One region of the Streptomyces sp. R-07 genome, then DNA from elsewhere that is predicted to be linked to it. Evidence: riboswitches for the same ligand, from Rfam matches in the RefSeq annotation. Region 1 holds a riboswitch; the other holds the start of a gene.
The links. A riboswitch is a leader RNA that binds a small molecule or an ion and turns the genes downstream of it on or off. The one in region 1 is predicted to bind S-adenosylmethionine.
Positions count from the first base shown of each region.

Region 2: another riboswitch for S-adenosylmethionine. It lies ahead of thrC (threonine synthase); the one in region 1 lies ahead of ACN9M0_RS09385 (aminotransferase class V-fold PLP-dependent enzyme).

Region 1 covers NZ_CP183978.1:2,087,164-2,094,576, forward strand. Annotated here, with positions in the region: gene ACN9M0_RS09355 (C40 family peptidase) at 1-33, opposite strand, end outside; gene ACN9M0_RS09360 (NlpC/P60 family protein) at 229-1,260, opposite strand; gene ACN9M0_RS09365 (NYN domain-containing protein) at 1,518-2,882, opposite strand; gene ACN9M0_RS09370 (hypothetical protein) at 2,916-3,158, opposite strand; gene ACN9M0_RS09375 (rhomboid family intramembrane serine protease) at 3,318-4,052, shown strand; gene ACN9M0_RS09380 (Lrp/AsnC family transcriptional regulator) at 4,049-4,330, shown strand; gene ACN9M0_RS09385 (aminotransferase class V-fold PLP-dependent enzyme) at 4,402-5,796, opposite strand; SAM riboswitch class IV at 6,024-6,140, opposite strand; gene trpD (anthranilate phosphoribosyltransferase) at 6,220-7,284, opposite strand; gene ACN9M0_RS09395 (cytochrome bc1 complex cytochrome b subunit) at 7,403-7,413, opposite strand, start outside.
Region 2 covers NZ_CP183978.1:4,400,079-4,407,491, reverse strand. Annotated here, with positions in the region: gene groL (chaperonin GroEL) at 1-544, opposite strand, end outside; gene ACN9M0_RS20175 (cold-shock protein) at 908-1,111, opposite strand; gene ACN9M0_RS20170 (MoaD/ThiS family protein) at 1,541-1,816, opposite strand; gene thrC (threonine synthase) at 1,857-3,167, opposite strand; SAM riboswitch class I at 3,161-3,356, opposite strand; gene ACN9M0_RS20160 (glucosyl-3-phosphoglycerate synthase) at 3,506-4,447, shown strand; gene ACN9M0_RS20155 (DUF11 domain-containing protein) at 4,486-6,282, shown strand; gene ACN9M0_RS20150 (alpha,alpha-trehalose-phosphate synthase (UDP-forming)) at 6,365-7,413, shown strand, end outside.

The sequences.
Region 1 (7,413 bases):
GGTGACCCGGGCGGGTCGGCGGTGGGACGCCACGAATCGCGCTCCGTTCGGCTCGACGCAGACTGGCGCGGCAGACAGTAGCCGCTGATCAGTCCTCGTCCAACGAAGGCGACGGGCACACAAAGTGACGCCCCGCCGGAGAACACAGGTCACCGGCGGGGCGTCAGGTCAGTGCGGGTCGCCGCGAACCACCCGATTGGGCGGCATGGCGCAGCGGGTCGGCGTGCGTCAGATGCGGACGCCGAACTGGAAGGTGCCCATGTAGTCCATGGACTCGTAGCGGACCACGGCGCCCGGCTTCGGGGCGTGCAGGATCGTGTTGTTGCCCGCGTACAGAGCGACGTGCGACAGGTTGTTGAAGAAGACCAGGTCGCCCGGCTTGAGCTGGCTGCGGCCGATCTTCACGCCGTCGTTCTGCTGGGTGTAGGTGGTGCGGGTGAGCGTGGCGCCGGCCTGGCGGTAGGACCACTGGGTCAGGCCCGAGCAGTCGTACGCGTTGGGGCCCTCGGCACCGGAGACGTACGGCTTGCCGAGCTGGGTGGCGGCTGCGGAGAGGGCGGCGGCGCCGAGCTGCGAGGCCGGGGCCTCGTTGCCCAGGTTCACGCGCTCGCCGGCGGAGCGGCTCGCACGCTGCTCCTGCTCCTGCATCCTGGCGCGCTCTTGGGCGGTGAGGGTGTTGAGCAGCTTCTGCGCCTCGGCGAGCTTGCCCTGGAACTTCTTCTTCTTGGCGCCGAGGGTCTTGCGGACGTCCTCGAGGTCGGCCAGCTTCGTGGAGGCCTCGGCCCGCTCCTGGGCGAGGGTCCGCTGCTTGGCCTGGATCGACGTGAGCACGTCGGCCTGCTGGGCGCTCAACTGGTCGATCGCGGACGCCTTGTCGAGGTAGGTGTCCGGGTCGGCGGAGAGGAAGAGCTGGAGCGCCGGGTCGATGCCGCCGGAGCGGTACTGGGCGCTGGCGACCGAACCGATCTGGTCGCGCAGGGTGTTGAGCTCCTGCTGACCGCGGGCCACCTTGTCCTGAAGGTTGCTGATCTCCTTCTGGAGCTTGCCGCGGCGCTCCTCGGCGAGGTTGTACTGCTCCGTGGCCTCCTCGGCCTCGTGGTGGAGCGCGTCGACCTTCGACTTGACCTCGTCGATCTTGGGCTTGGCGGGGGCCGCCTGCGCGCCGGACTGGGCGGTGAGTGCGACGGCGGCGGCCGCGGTCACGGTGAGCACGGTCACACGGGTGCGGCTCGGCTGCTTGGGTCGACGGTGGGACGCCACGAAGGCGAGCTCCTTCTTCCTCAGAGCCGCCCAACCGGTAAGGGGCAGGCGGTTCCTCCGCCGCCACCCCGGATGGGTGATCAACCGCGCGAAGGTTCGAAGCCCGACCCTAGTGACCAAGTTGTGATCAGTTCAAATCCCGCTGGCAAAAATCTCGCCCACCCACCACTTTATTTACATACACCGCACGGGCAGTGATGAGCACTTGACGGTGCGCCATCCAGAATTCGGGCATAACACCCAGGAGTTGCGATGCGTCACGAGAGGCGCGAAAGCCGCTTCAGCAACAAGGCGGACGCCACCGGCCGCGCCCCCGCCTTCGCGACACCGTCGGCAACCTCGCGGTCGGTGGAGACCACCACGACCGGCCGCCCCGGCGGCTCGGCCCGGACCAGCTGACGGATCAACTCGTCCGCCGTGACGCCGGGCTTGGAGAACAGCACCCGCACCCCGCGCGGCGGCGCGAGCAGCACCGGGGCCGCCAGCTCCGCCCCGTCGAAGACGCAGGTGACCTCGGCGCCCGAGCGGGCCGCCAGCGCCGAGAGGCTGCCGAGGAGCCGCAGCCGCTGCTTCTCCAGCGGCATCGTCGGATAGCCGGTCTTGGTGACGTTGTAGCCGTCGACGACCAGATGCGCCTGCGGCAGCGCCAGCAGCTGGTCGAGCAGCGCCGGGTCCGTCTCGGAGAGGGCCCGCGCCGCGATGTCCTTCGGGGACATCCGCCCCGGCTCCACGGCGTCCACGGTGTCCGCCGGGTGCACCGAGACGGGCGGCAGCGCGAGTTCGCGCCGCAGCCCCTGCGCCGCGTCGAGGACCGTGTCGAGGAGCAGCCGCAGCCGCATGTCCTCCACCGAGCGGCCCTCGCGGGCGGTCCTGCGGCTCGCCTCCAGGGCCGCCTCGACCTCGCCGAGCCGGGCCCGGAGCCGCCGGGTCTCGCTCTCGGCGGCCGACACCTGGGCCGCCGACTCCGCCCGCGCGGCCTCGATCTCGCCGTGCACCTTGCGCAGCGCCGCCTCGCCGCGCTTGACGTCGCTCTGGGCGCTGCGCAGCTTGCGGTGAAGCGATTCGGCTTCCTTGCGGGCGGCGTCGAGGTCGTGCCGCAACTGCTCGTTCTCGCCCCGGGTGCGGTCCCGGGCGGCGGCGAGCTCCTCGCGCAGCTGCTCCAGCTCGCGCCGGCCGGCCTCGTCGGCCCGCTCGGCGTCGGCCCGCTGGGCCTCCTCGCCGGCGGCGGCGACGAGCTTGACCCAGCCGGGCGGGCGCAGCACATAGGCGGCCGCCGCCACGTCGACGGGGTCGGCGGCCGCGGGCGGGGCGCCGGTCTCCACGGCTCCGGCCAGCTCGGGCTGGCCCTGCTTGAACCGTTCGCCGATCCGCTGCCGGAAGAGCGGGTCGCTCTCCAGGGCGGCGGCCATCGCGTTGCCGGCGAACTTGGCCCGCCGGCTCGCGGTGAAGCGGGCGTACTGCCGCAGGGGCGCGGGCAGCTCCGCGACGGTGAGCCCGCCGAAGGCGTCCGCGACCAGCGCGACGACCCGCCGCCGTACGCCTTCAGGCAGCGGGTGGTCGAGCGTCTCGGCAGCGTCACCTGCCGCGCCGGCCGGCTCACCACCGTGCGCGGGCTGCTCCACGATCCGTCACCCCTATGTCGTCCGCGCCGTCCCTCAGGAGGCGGCGCCCGGCCTGTCCACCAGTTCGATCTGGTCCACCGCGTTGCACCAGCGGCAGCGGACCGACTCGATGGTCTCACTGACCACCTGCCGCTCCTCGACCGTCGGGTCTCCGGCGAGGTCCAGATGGACGTACTCCACGACCTTGGACGAGCGGGTCACGTCGAAGCGGGTCAGATTGCCGCAGAGCGTGCAGCGCCAGCGGGTCTCGGCGGTCGGCAGGGGAACCGTCGTCATCGTGCCGTCCTTCTTCCTGTTGCGTGGTACCAGGTGCGGGAGCCGCGGTGCGCCGTCGAACTGCGGTCGGTGGTGCCCGTAACCCTACGGCCTCCCGGGGAGGGCGAGGCACGGCGAGGCACTCTGTCCACTTCGGCCCCGGTACGCCATGATCTGTCCATGATCGACTGGCGAGGCGTGGTCCTCGGTGCCTGGCGCGGCACCCGCAGCGGGCCCACGGTGACGTACGGACTGATCGCCGCCTGCTGCCTCCTCTTCGTGATCGGCCCGGTCGCCGGACTCAATCCGGTGTACGGCACGGGCGACGAGCTCCTGGCCGCCCAGGGCGCCTACTTCCGCCGCTGGGGCGTGGTGCCCGCCGAGCTCATGAGCGGCGAGCCGCGCGCCCTGCTCACCCCGCTGACCGCGCTCTTCGTCCACGGCAGCTGGCTCCACCTGCTCGGCAACATGCTGTTCCTGTACGTCTTCGGCGCGATGGCCGAGGAGCGCATGGGTCCGGTCGAGTTCTGCCTCTTCTATCTGGGGACCGGCTACGTGGCCCTGCTCGGGTACGCGGTGGCGCACGCGGACAGCGAGCAGACCCTGGTCGGGGCGTCCGGGGCGATCTCCGCGGTGCTCGGGGCCTTCCTCTTCCTCTTCCCGCGCTCCCGGGTCACCAGCCTCTTCCCCTTCCTGTTCTTCCTGCCGCTGCGCTTCCCCGCCTGGATCGTGCTGATCTTCTGGTTCACGCTGCAGTGGCTGGCCGCGCGGGCGGCGGGCGCGGGGCCCGGCGTCGCCTATCTGGCCCATGTCGTGGGCTTCTCCGTCGGCTTCCTCTACGCCTGGGGGCGCTTCCGCGGTGGGGATAGAGTGAAAGCCCAAGCCGCGGCGACCGAGGGAGAAAGCCAGCCGTGATCACCGCGATCGTGCTCATCAAGACCAGCGTGGACCGCATCCCCGAGATCGCCGAGTCGATCGCCGCGCTCGACAGCGTCAGCGAGGTCTTCTCGGTCACCGGTACGTACGACCTGATCGCCATGGTCCGGGTGCCGCGCCACGACGACCTGGCGGACGTGATCCCCGGACGGATCAGCAAGATCCCCGGCGTGGAGGCCACGGACACGCACGTCGCCTTCCGCACGTACTCCCAGCACGACCTGGAGGCGGCCTTCGCCATCGGTCTGGAGTCCTGACACCGCGCACGCGGCACGACTGAAGGGGGCCTCCCGGTCGGGAGGCCCCCTTCACCCGTACGAGTGACTGATCAGCCGCGGTCCGGGACGCAGCGGCCGTCCTCGGTGCGGTACTTCCACTGCGCGCCGTCCCTCACGAGCTCCTTCACGGCGCCGACGAACCGCTCCACGTGCTCGTCCGGCGTACCGGCGCCGAAGCTCACCCGGATGGCGTTCAGCGACCTCTCCCCCGGCGCCGCCTCGGGGGCGCCGCACTCGCCCGGGTCCTGCGGGTCGCTGCCGAGCAGGGTGCGGACCAGCGGGTGGGCGCAGAAGAGACCGTCGCGGACGCCGATGCCGTACTCGGCGGAGAGCGCGGCGGCGAAGTGGGAGCTGTTCCAGCCCTCCACGACGAAGGAGATGACGCCCACGCGGGGCGCGTCGTCGCCGAAGAGCGAGAGCACGCGCACCTCGGGCACCTCGGCCAGGCCCTCGCGGACCGTGGTGATCAGGTGCTGCTCGCGGGCGACGAGGGAGTCGAAGCCGGCCTCGGTGAGCGCCTTGCAGGCGGAGGCGATCGAGTAGACGCCGATGACGTTCGGCGAACCGGCTTCGTGCCGGGCCGCGGTGGTGTGCCACTCCACGTCCACACCGCCGTCGGCCCGGCGGGCCACCTTGCGGGAGGCGCCGCCGCCCGCGAGGTAGGGCTCGGAGTCCTGGAGCCAGTCGGCGCGGCCGGCGAGGACGCCGGAGCCGAAGGGCGCGTACAGCTTGTGCCCGGAGAAGGCGACCCAGTCCACGTCCAACTCCCTTACCGAGACCGGGTGGTGGGGCGCGAGCTGGGCGGCGTCGAGCACGATCCGGGCGCCGTGCGCGTGCGCGGCGGCGGCCAGCTCCTTCACCGGCCACAGCTCGCCGGTGACGTTGGAGGCGCCGGTGACGCAGACCAGCGCGGGACCGTAGGGGTCACGGTCGGCGAGGGCGCGCTCCAGGGTCGCGACTGCCTGGGCCGGGGTGCGCGGGGCGTTGAGGTAGGTGACCCGGGCGTCCTTCCAGGGCAGCAGCGAGGCGTGGTGCTCGGTCTCGAAGACGAAGACCTGGCAGTCGGCGGGGACGACGGCGGCCAGCAGGTTGAGCGAGTCGGTGGTGGAGCGGGTGAAGACGACCTGGTCGCCGGGGCGGCAGTCGAGGAACTCGGCGACGGTGGCGCGGCTGTTCTCGAAGAGGTCGGTGGAGAGCTGGGAGAGGTACCCGGCGCCGCGGTGGACGCTGCCGTAGTAGGGGGCGTACGCGGCGACGTCGTCCCAGACCCGCTGGAGGGCCGGCGCGCTGGCCGCGTAGTCGAGCGCCGCGTAGCTCACCTCGCCGCCGGTGACGAGCGGGACGGTGACGTCCCGGCCGAGGACCGGCAGCGGGGCGGCGCAGCAGGGGTCGGCGGACTCGGCGGCGGCGGTGTCGACGGTGGCGGTGTTCGGGCGTGCGGACATGGCGGTATCTCCCGGCGGGCGGTGCGGAATGGCTTCGGTGAATCCCGTACGCGGCCGGGTACGGCGGGGTACGGGTGATGCCTCGGAGACGACGGGGGCGCGCACGGGTATGCGGGTACGCGGAAGGGACCCTGTTCCGAGGGTGAAGTAGGGGCGGACTCGCCCTATCGCATTCGCTTGCTCACGGAAAAAGCTCCTCGACTGACCAGGACCCCTGGTGTTCGAGGGATCCGCGCTTGCCGTAGACCTCGCTGCCTACGGCCTGGTCATCACCCGGGGCACCCCGCCACGGAAGGAGGGTTGCCGGACAGCAAGCCGGGGCCAAAACGCTGTCACTCGTGACCTGTAGAGCATCCTGCCACATGATCGCCGAAGTGCAAGACCCCGGTCCGCATGGTGGACCGGGGTCGTACGGCAGACGGGTTACGCGTTGCTGGCGGCGATCCACCGCTCCAGGGACCGGCGGGCCGCACCGGAGTCGATCGACTCGGCCGCCTTCGCGATGCCCGCGCCCAGCTGCTCCGCCAGGGTGCCCGTGCCGGGCTCCAGGGCGGTGAGCGCCGCCGCCGCGTTGAGCAGCACCGCGTCCCGTACCGGACCGGTCTCCCCCGCGAGCAGCCGGCGGGCCACGTCGGCGTTGTACGAGGCGTCGGCGCCGCGCAGCGCCTCCAGGGGGACGAGCTCGATGCCGACGTCCCGCGGGTCGAAGCGCTCCTCGGTGACGGCGCCGTCCCGGACCACCCAGACCCGGGAGGTGGCGGTGGTCGTCAGCTCGTCCAGGCCGTCGTCGCCGCGGAAGACCAGGGCGGAGTTGCCGCGCTCGGCGAGGACCCCGGCGACGATCGGCGCCATGCGCGGATCGGCGACGCCGACGGCCTGCGCCTTCACCTGGGCCGGGTTGGTCAGCGGGCCGAGGACGTTGAAGGTGGTCCGGATGCCCAGCTGGCCGCGGGCCGCGGCGACGTGCCGCAGCGAGGGGTGGAACTTCACGGCGAAGCAGATGGTGATGCCGGCTTCCTCGGCGACCTCGACGACCCGCTGCGGGGTCAGGTTCAGGTTGATGCCGAGCTTCTCCAGGACGTCGGAGGAGCCGGAGGCGGAGGACGCGGCGCGGTTGCCGTGCTTGACGACCTTCGTGCCCGTGCCGGCGACCACGATCGACGCCATCGTGGAGATGTTCACCGTCTTGGCGCCGTCGCCGCCGGTGCCGACGATGTCGACGGCGGGACCGGGCACCTCGATCACGTTGGCGTGCGCGTACATGGTCCGTACGAGGCCGGTGATCTCCTGCACCGTCTCGCCCTTGGCCCGCAGCGCCACCATGAATCCGGCGATCTGCGCGTCGGTCGCCTCGCCGCTCATGATCAGGTCCATCGCCCAGGCCGTGTCGTCGGCGGAGAGGTCCTTGCCGTCGAGCAGCCCGTTCAGCAGGACGGGCCAGGAGCGGCCCGCCGACGTAGGTCCTCCAGCGGGGGTCGCAGCGCTCATGGCAGCTCCTGAATCACGTGACGGATACGGTCCCACCCTATCGACCTCCGGGGACGGCAAAGAGCCCCGTCCATCGAATGGACGGGGCTCTCGCCGTGGCGACCTTCAGGTCAGGTGATCAGTGGTGGC
Region 2 (7,413 bases), 2.3 Mb from region 1:
CGAAGGTCTGGGACTCCTCGACGGTGATGACGCCTTCCTTGCCGACCTTGTCCATCGCCTCGGCGATGAGCTCGCCGATCTGGGTGTCGGCGGCGGAGATGGAGGCCGTGGAAGCGATCTGCTCCTTGGTCTCGACATCCTTCGCCTGCTCGAGCAGGGCACCGGAGACGGCCTCGACGGCCTTCTCGATACCGCGCTTGAGGGCCATCGGGTTGGCACCGGCGGCGACGTTGCGGAGGCCCTCGCGGACGAGCGCCTGGGCGAGGACGGTGGCGGTGGTCGTACCGTCGCCGGCGACGTCGTCCGTCTTCTTGGCGACTTCCTTGACCAGCTCGGCGCCGATCTTCTCGTACGGGTCCTCGAGCTCGATCTCCTTGGCGATGGAGACACCATCGTTGGTGATCGTGGGGGCGCCCCACTTCTTCTCGAGGACGACGTTGCGGCCCTTGGGGCCGAGGGTGACCTTGACGGCGTCAGCGAGCTGGTTCATGCCGCGCTCGAGACCGCGCCGGGCCTCCTCGTCGAACGCGATGATCTTGGCCATGTGAAGTGGTCCTCCCGGACATGGGGTGGATAACGCTCCAGGACCGCGCCGACGCCCGCGACGGACGGCCTGCGTACCCGATGGTTCCTTGCCCCACCTGGCCGCGGGCCTCATCTGCCCGATCCTCGTAAGCACTCTCACCTTCAGAGTGCTAACGCCAATGATTAGCACTCGACCTAGGGGAGTGCAAGCCGTTCCGAAGGAACGTCGATGAGGTGTGGTGGTCGGGCGACGGGCGGCTGCAAGCGACTCCCGACGATCGGGACGTACGCGGAGGAAGGCCGGGAACGCACGAGGGGTCCGCATCCCCTCAGGGATGCGGACCCCTCGACGGCGTTGCGTCGGTGGCCGATCGCGCCGCGCTCAGACGGCGAGCTTGACCATGTCCGCCTGCGGACCCTTCTGGCCCTGCGAGATCTCGAACTCGACCCGCTGGCCCTCTTCGAGGCTGCGGTAGCCATCCATCTGGATCGCGCTGTAGTGGACGAAAACATCCGCACCACCGTCTACCGCGATGAAGCCGTAGCCCTTCTCCGCGTTGAACCACTTGACGGTGCCCTGAGCCATGCCTAACTCCCCTATTACTGGCCCTTGCGCGGGACCCGCACTTCGCGGAACCCGGGTCAGACCCTGCGCCGGAACGCGTCGACCGCCGCTGAATGTATCTGCCCAACTGCCCTCTGCAACAGGTCAATCGACCGAGAATTCTGCGCACTCAGGAAAGGGGAATTGGGGAGAATCCCCTGAATTACGGGGCAAGTCGGGCCCGGCAAAGCGCGCAGAACGTACACAACGCGCAGACACTTTGGCTGCTTCTTGTCGTGCGGGGACGCATTCTCATATGCACCCGGCATGAGCAGCGGAGGGGACTTCCCCAACTCTACCCCGCTCAACCATGCAGAATTGCCCCCTCCGCTTATCGCGCGGAAGGGGCAATTCGTACTGACTGGTAAGCCTTGGCGAAGAATCAGCACCCGGCGGCACTGTGCTCGACGGTCAGCCTCCGGCGACGGCGGGGATGATCGAGACGCCCGCACCGGCCGGGGTGGCCGTCTCCAGGCCCTGCTCGAAGCGCACGTCGTCGTCGTTGACGTACACGTTGACGAAGCGGCGCAGCTTGCCCTGGTCGTCCAGGACGCGGGCGGCGATGCCCGCGTGGTTCTTCTCCAGGTCCGCGATGACCTCGGCGAGGGTCGTGCCCTCGGCCTGGACCTCGGACTGACCGCCCGTGTAGGTGCGGAGGATGGTGGGGATGCGGACGTTCACGGCCATGTCTTCGAAACCTTTCAGTGGGCCAGGAAAGCGGACCGGCTCAGAGCGCCAGGCCCGCGTCGCGGAACGCGTCCAGGCTCGGGCGGATGGTGGCGGTCGCCTGAGAGGTGTCGGCCACCGCGTCCAGGGTCTTGAGTCCGTCGCCGGTGTTGAGGACGACGGTGGTGAGCTCCGGGTCGATGAGACCGGCCTCGACGAGCTTCTTCGTCACGCCGACGGTGACGCCGCCCGCGGTCTCCGCGAAGATGCCCTCGGTCTGCGCGAGGAGCTTGATCGCGTCGACGACCTGCTCGTCGTTCACGTCCTCCACGGCGCCGCCGGTGCGGCGGGCGATGTCGAGGACGTACGGGCCGTCGGCCGGGTTGCCGATCGCGAGCGACTTGGCGATCGTGTTCGGCTTCTGCGGGCGGACGACGTCGTGGCCGGCCTTGAAGGCGGCGGAGACCGGGGAGCAGCCCTCGGCCTGGGCGCCGAAGATCTTGTACGGCTTGTCCTCGACGAGGCCCAGCTTGATGAGCTCCTGGAGGCCCTTGTCGATCTTCGTGAGCTGGGAGCCGGAGGCGATCGGGATGACGAGCTGGTCGGGGATGACCCACCCGAGCTGCTCGCAGATCTCGTACGCGAGCGTCTTGGAGCCCTCGCCGTAGTACGGGCGGAGGTTGACGTTCACGAAGCCCCAGCCCTCGCCGAGCGGGTCGCCGATGAGCTCCGAGCAGAAGCGGTTGACGTCGTCGTAGTTGCCCTCGATGCCGACGAGGTCACCGCCGTAGACCGCGGCCATGACGACCTTGCCCTGCTCCAGGTCGTGCGGGATGAACACGCAGGAACGGAAGCCGGCGCGGGCGGCGGCGGCGCCGACGGCGCCGGCCAGGTTGCCGGTGGAGGAGCAGGAGAGGGTGGTGAAGCCGAAGGCGCGGGCGGCTTCGAGCGCCTGGGCGACGACCCGGTCCTTGAAGGAGTGCGTCGGGTTGCCGGAGTCGTCCTTGACGAAGAGCTTGCCGGGGGCGACGCCGATCTCGCGGGCGAGGTTGTCGGCCTGGACGAGCTTGGTCCACCCCGGGTTCAGGTTCGGCTTCTCGGCGACGTCGGCGGGGACGGGCAGCAGGGGGGCGTAGCGCCAGATGTTGGCGGGGCCGGCCTCGATCTGCTTGCGCAGCGACTCGGGGTCACCGACGGGGAGGTCGTACGCGACCTCGAGCGGTCCGAAACAGAGTTCGCAGGCGAAGATCGGGCCGAGTGCGAACACTTCACCGCATTCGCGGCAGGAAAGCCCGGACGCGGGACCGAGGTCGACCGAAGTGGCGGGGGTAACAGTCTGTGCAGCCATGGAGGCGAGGCCCTTTCTCCTCATCTTTCCCATGACGAATTTTTCGCCATGAGACGGATTTGGCACCTTCCCTAGCCGGGAGCCTCGCGCAAACAAGCTGCGTCCGTCAGGACACCACTAGGGGTGGTGGCCGGGAGACGGGTGGACGAGTAACCGACTGGAGGGTTGCCGGGGCTTCAACGGGCCGTTTCCCTCTGCCCCTCTGGATGAGCGGTATTCGATTGTGAAGCGCGGTGGACTTTCGTTCCTGCGCTCCGGCGCGGGCGGCACCCCGACGTGCATCGGGCATCCGCGTTGTTCAAGACTGTAACCGAAGGCCCGGACGCTTGGACCGGCCGTCCGAACCGCGAGATGGAGATCACGTGCTGGAAGAGGTGGAGCGCTGGCTGGACCGGCGGTCCTGGTCCGTGGCGGACCGGCCGCTGGAGCGGATCCTCGCCGCGAAGCGGAACACGAAGGTCAGCGTCGTCCTGCCCGCGCTGAACGAGGAGGCGACGGTCGGGGACATCGTCGCCGTGATCCGCCGCGAGCTGATGACCGAGGCGGTGCCGCTCGTCGACGAGCTGGTGGTGATCGACTCGGGCTCCACGGACCGTACGGCCGAGGTGGCGGCGGCGGCCGGCGCGCGGGTGGTCGCGCGCGACGCGATACTCCCCCGGATACCGGCCGTACCCGGCAAGGGCGAGGTCCTGTGGCGGTCACTGATGGTGACGAGCGGGGACGTCGTGTGCTTCGTCGACGCGGACCTGCGGGACTTCTCGGCGGACTTCGTGACGGGGATCGTGGGCCCGCTGCTCACGGACCCGGACGTCGACTTCGTGAAGGCGATGTACGACCGCCCGTTCGGGGACACGCCCGGTCAGGGCGGCAGGGTCACCGAGCTGGTGGCGCGCCCCCTCCTCAACCTCCACTGGCCGCAGCTGGCCGGCTTCGTGCAGCCGCTGGGCGGCGAGTACGCGGCGCGGCGCTCGCTGCTCGAACGGCTGCCGTTCCCGGTCGGTTACGGAGTGGAGCTGGGGCTGCTCGTGGACGCCCTGCACACGGTGGGCCTGGACGCGCTCGCACAGGTGGACGTGGGGGTGCGCAAGCACCGGCACCAGGACGGGCTGGCGCTGGGCCGGATGGCGGCGGCGATCTACCGGACGGCGCAGCTGCGGCTCTCGCGGGGCCATCTGGTGCGGCCGCGGCTGACCCAGTTCGAGCGGGGCGAGCAGGGCTTCGAGCCGCGGACGTACGCGGTGGACACGGAGGAGCGGCCGCCGATGGCCGAGATCGCGGAGTATGCGCACCGCCGCGTGGCGTAACGTCCCACGATGATCCGTTTTGCATACATTGCCCTTTTATGCGCTTCAGACGATTCCACCTGGGCAGGATGCTGGCGGCCATCGGGCTCACGGCGGGCTCGCTCGCGTCCGCGGCGGCCGGTCCGGCCGCCGCGGACGTGGTCGAGCCCTTCGGCAAGCGGTACGACGAGTCGCTGTACGGCGACTTCACCACGATCGGCAACACGGTCATGGGCTGCCCGACGGCCCCGGCCGACCTGGCGGCGCGCTGCGCGACGGCGGCCGCCGGCCAGGGCTCGGACAACAACAACACCTTCGTGATGCAGCGGATCGACGCGGCGGGCACCGGGGGCGGGTACGGCTCCAGCACCGGCCACGTCAAGGTCCCGGCGGGCGCGGAGGTCGCGTACGCCCGGCTGTTCTGGGGCGGCAACGACGGCACGTACAAGGGCCCGAGCGGCGCCCAGCTGAAGCGCTGCGACATCTCCGGCGCGGACGTCGGGCGCTCCCCCGGCGACCCGACGACGACGGCCCCGCTGATCAAGGTCGGGGCGGGTCCCGCGGTCCCGGTCTCGATCGACAGCATGGTCGCCGACCCGGCCGACACCAGCGGCCCGCACTACTACACGGGCGAGTCCGACGTGACCGCCGCCTTCACGGGCGTCTCGGGGACGGACGCGCGGGTGGCGGTCGGCAACCTCTGGGCGCCGAACGGCAAGGGCTGCGTGGCCGGCTGGTCCCTCACGGTCGTCCACGAGTTCCCGGGACCTGACCCGGTGAAGGCCCCCGAACGGCGGAACGTCCACGTCTACGGCGGCCACGTCCTCCAGCGGTCCACCTCCCCCGCCACCACGATCACCGTGGACGGCTTCCACCGGGGCCCGGGCACGGTCCGCGCGAGTGTGACCGCGTACGAGGGCGACTGGAACACGCCGGGCGACAAGTTCCTCGTCGACGGCAAGAACGTCACCGAGGCCCACACCGGCAACACCGACAACTTCTTCGTCAGCGAGGACGACGGCGCCGTCTCCCCCAGGCTGGTCGACAACCTGAGCATCGACGCGAAGGCCTTCGACCTCCCCGCCGGCGCCGTCCCGCCGGGCGCGAGCTCCGCCGACCTGACCTTCTCCACCAGCGGCGACACCTACGTGCCGTCCGGACTCGCCTTCTCCGTGCCCGTCCCCGACCTGGAGATCACCAAGACGGCGACCCCGCGCACGGCGAAGCCGGGCGACACCGTCACGTACACGATCACCGCCAGGAACATCAGCCCGCTCGACTACCCGAACGCCAAGTTCAGCGACGACCTGACCGCGAGCCTGGACGACGCCGACTACGCCGGTGACGTACGGACGGACCTCGGCAAGGTCTCGTACGAGAAACCGAGGATCGGGTACGCGGGGACCATCCCGGCCGGGAAGACGGCGACCGTCACCTACTCGGTGAAGATCAAGAACCCGGCGACCGGCGACGGGAGGCTCCGCAACAGCGTGGAGGTGGAGACACCCCGCTCGAACTGCGGAGACGGGAGCGAGGACCCGTCCTGCGGGGTGACCCCGGAGATCGAGAAGCCGACGCCGACGCCGGCACCGACGGAGCCGTCACAGAGCCCGACGGTGGACCCGACACCGACACAGCCGGAGCCGTCGGCGAGCGCCTCCGCCACCGTCTCGGTGCTCCCGTCCACCCCCTCCTCTCCTGCTCCCCCGGCCCCCGGTCCGCAGGGCGGACACGGCGGTTCGATGGCCGAGACGGGCGGCAACGGCGAGCGGCTGTGGCTGCTCGGCGCGCTCGCGGTGGCCCTGGCGGCGACGGGCCTGGTGGCCAAGGCGGCGATGCGCGGCCGGCGCGACTGACGCACGACCACGCTGGGTGGCCGGATCAGCCTGTCTCGTATACGTACGTTTGAGCGTTTACGGGACGGGCTAGGTTCGCCACATGGCTACTGTGCTCGTGGCATCCAACCGGGGCCCTGTCTCGTACGTGCTCGGCGAGGACGGCTCGCTCGACACCCGCAGGGGCGGGGGCGGCCTGGTCTCGGCCCTGAGCACCATCGACTCCCAGGAGAGCCTCTGGGTGTGCGCGGCCCTCGGCGAGGGCGACCGGGAGGCCGTCCGGCAGGGCGTCGGGGAGCCGGGCGTACGGATGCTGGACATCCCGCCGGACATGTACGCCGACGCGTACAACGGCATCGCGAACTCGGTGCTGTGGTTCCTCCACCATCATCTGTACGACATCCCGCGCGAGCCGGTCTTCGACGCGGCCTTCCGCCGGCGCTGGGATTCCTACCGCGCCTACAACCGCGCCTTCGCGGAGGCGCTGGCCGCCGAGGCGGCCGAGGGCGCGGCCGTCCTGGTGCAGGACTACCACCTGGCCCTGGTCCCGGGGCAGCTCCGCGAGCTCCGCCCGGACCTGCGGATCGCCCACTTCACGCACACACCGTGGGCATCCTCCACGTACCTCCGCATGCTCCCGACCGACATCCGCGAGGAGCTGCTCCGGGGCATGCTGGGCGCGGACCGGCTGGGCTTCCACACGCGCGCGTGGGCCGCGGCCTTCACGGACTGCGCGGGAGCCTCCGGCCTGGGCCGCTCGCAGGTCGCCGTGTACCCCTTGGGCGTCGACGCCGAGGAGCTCCGCGCACTGGCCCACCGCCCGGAGGTGGACGAGAAGCTCACCGAGCTGCGCGCCGAGGTCGGCGACCGGAAGACGATCGTCCGAGTGGACCGCACGGAACTCTCGAAGAACATCCTGCGCGGCCTCCTGGCCTACCGCGAGCTCCTGACCACCCACCCCGAATGGCGCGACCGGGTGGTCCACCTGGCCTCGGCGTACCCCTCCCGCCAGGACCTGGAGTCGTACCGGGCGTACACGGCGGCGGTGGCGGAGCTGGCGGACGAGATCAACACCGAATTCGGCACGGCGGACTGGCAGCCGGTCCTGGTCTCGGTGAAGGACGACTTCACCCGCTCCCTGGCCGCCTACCG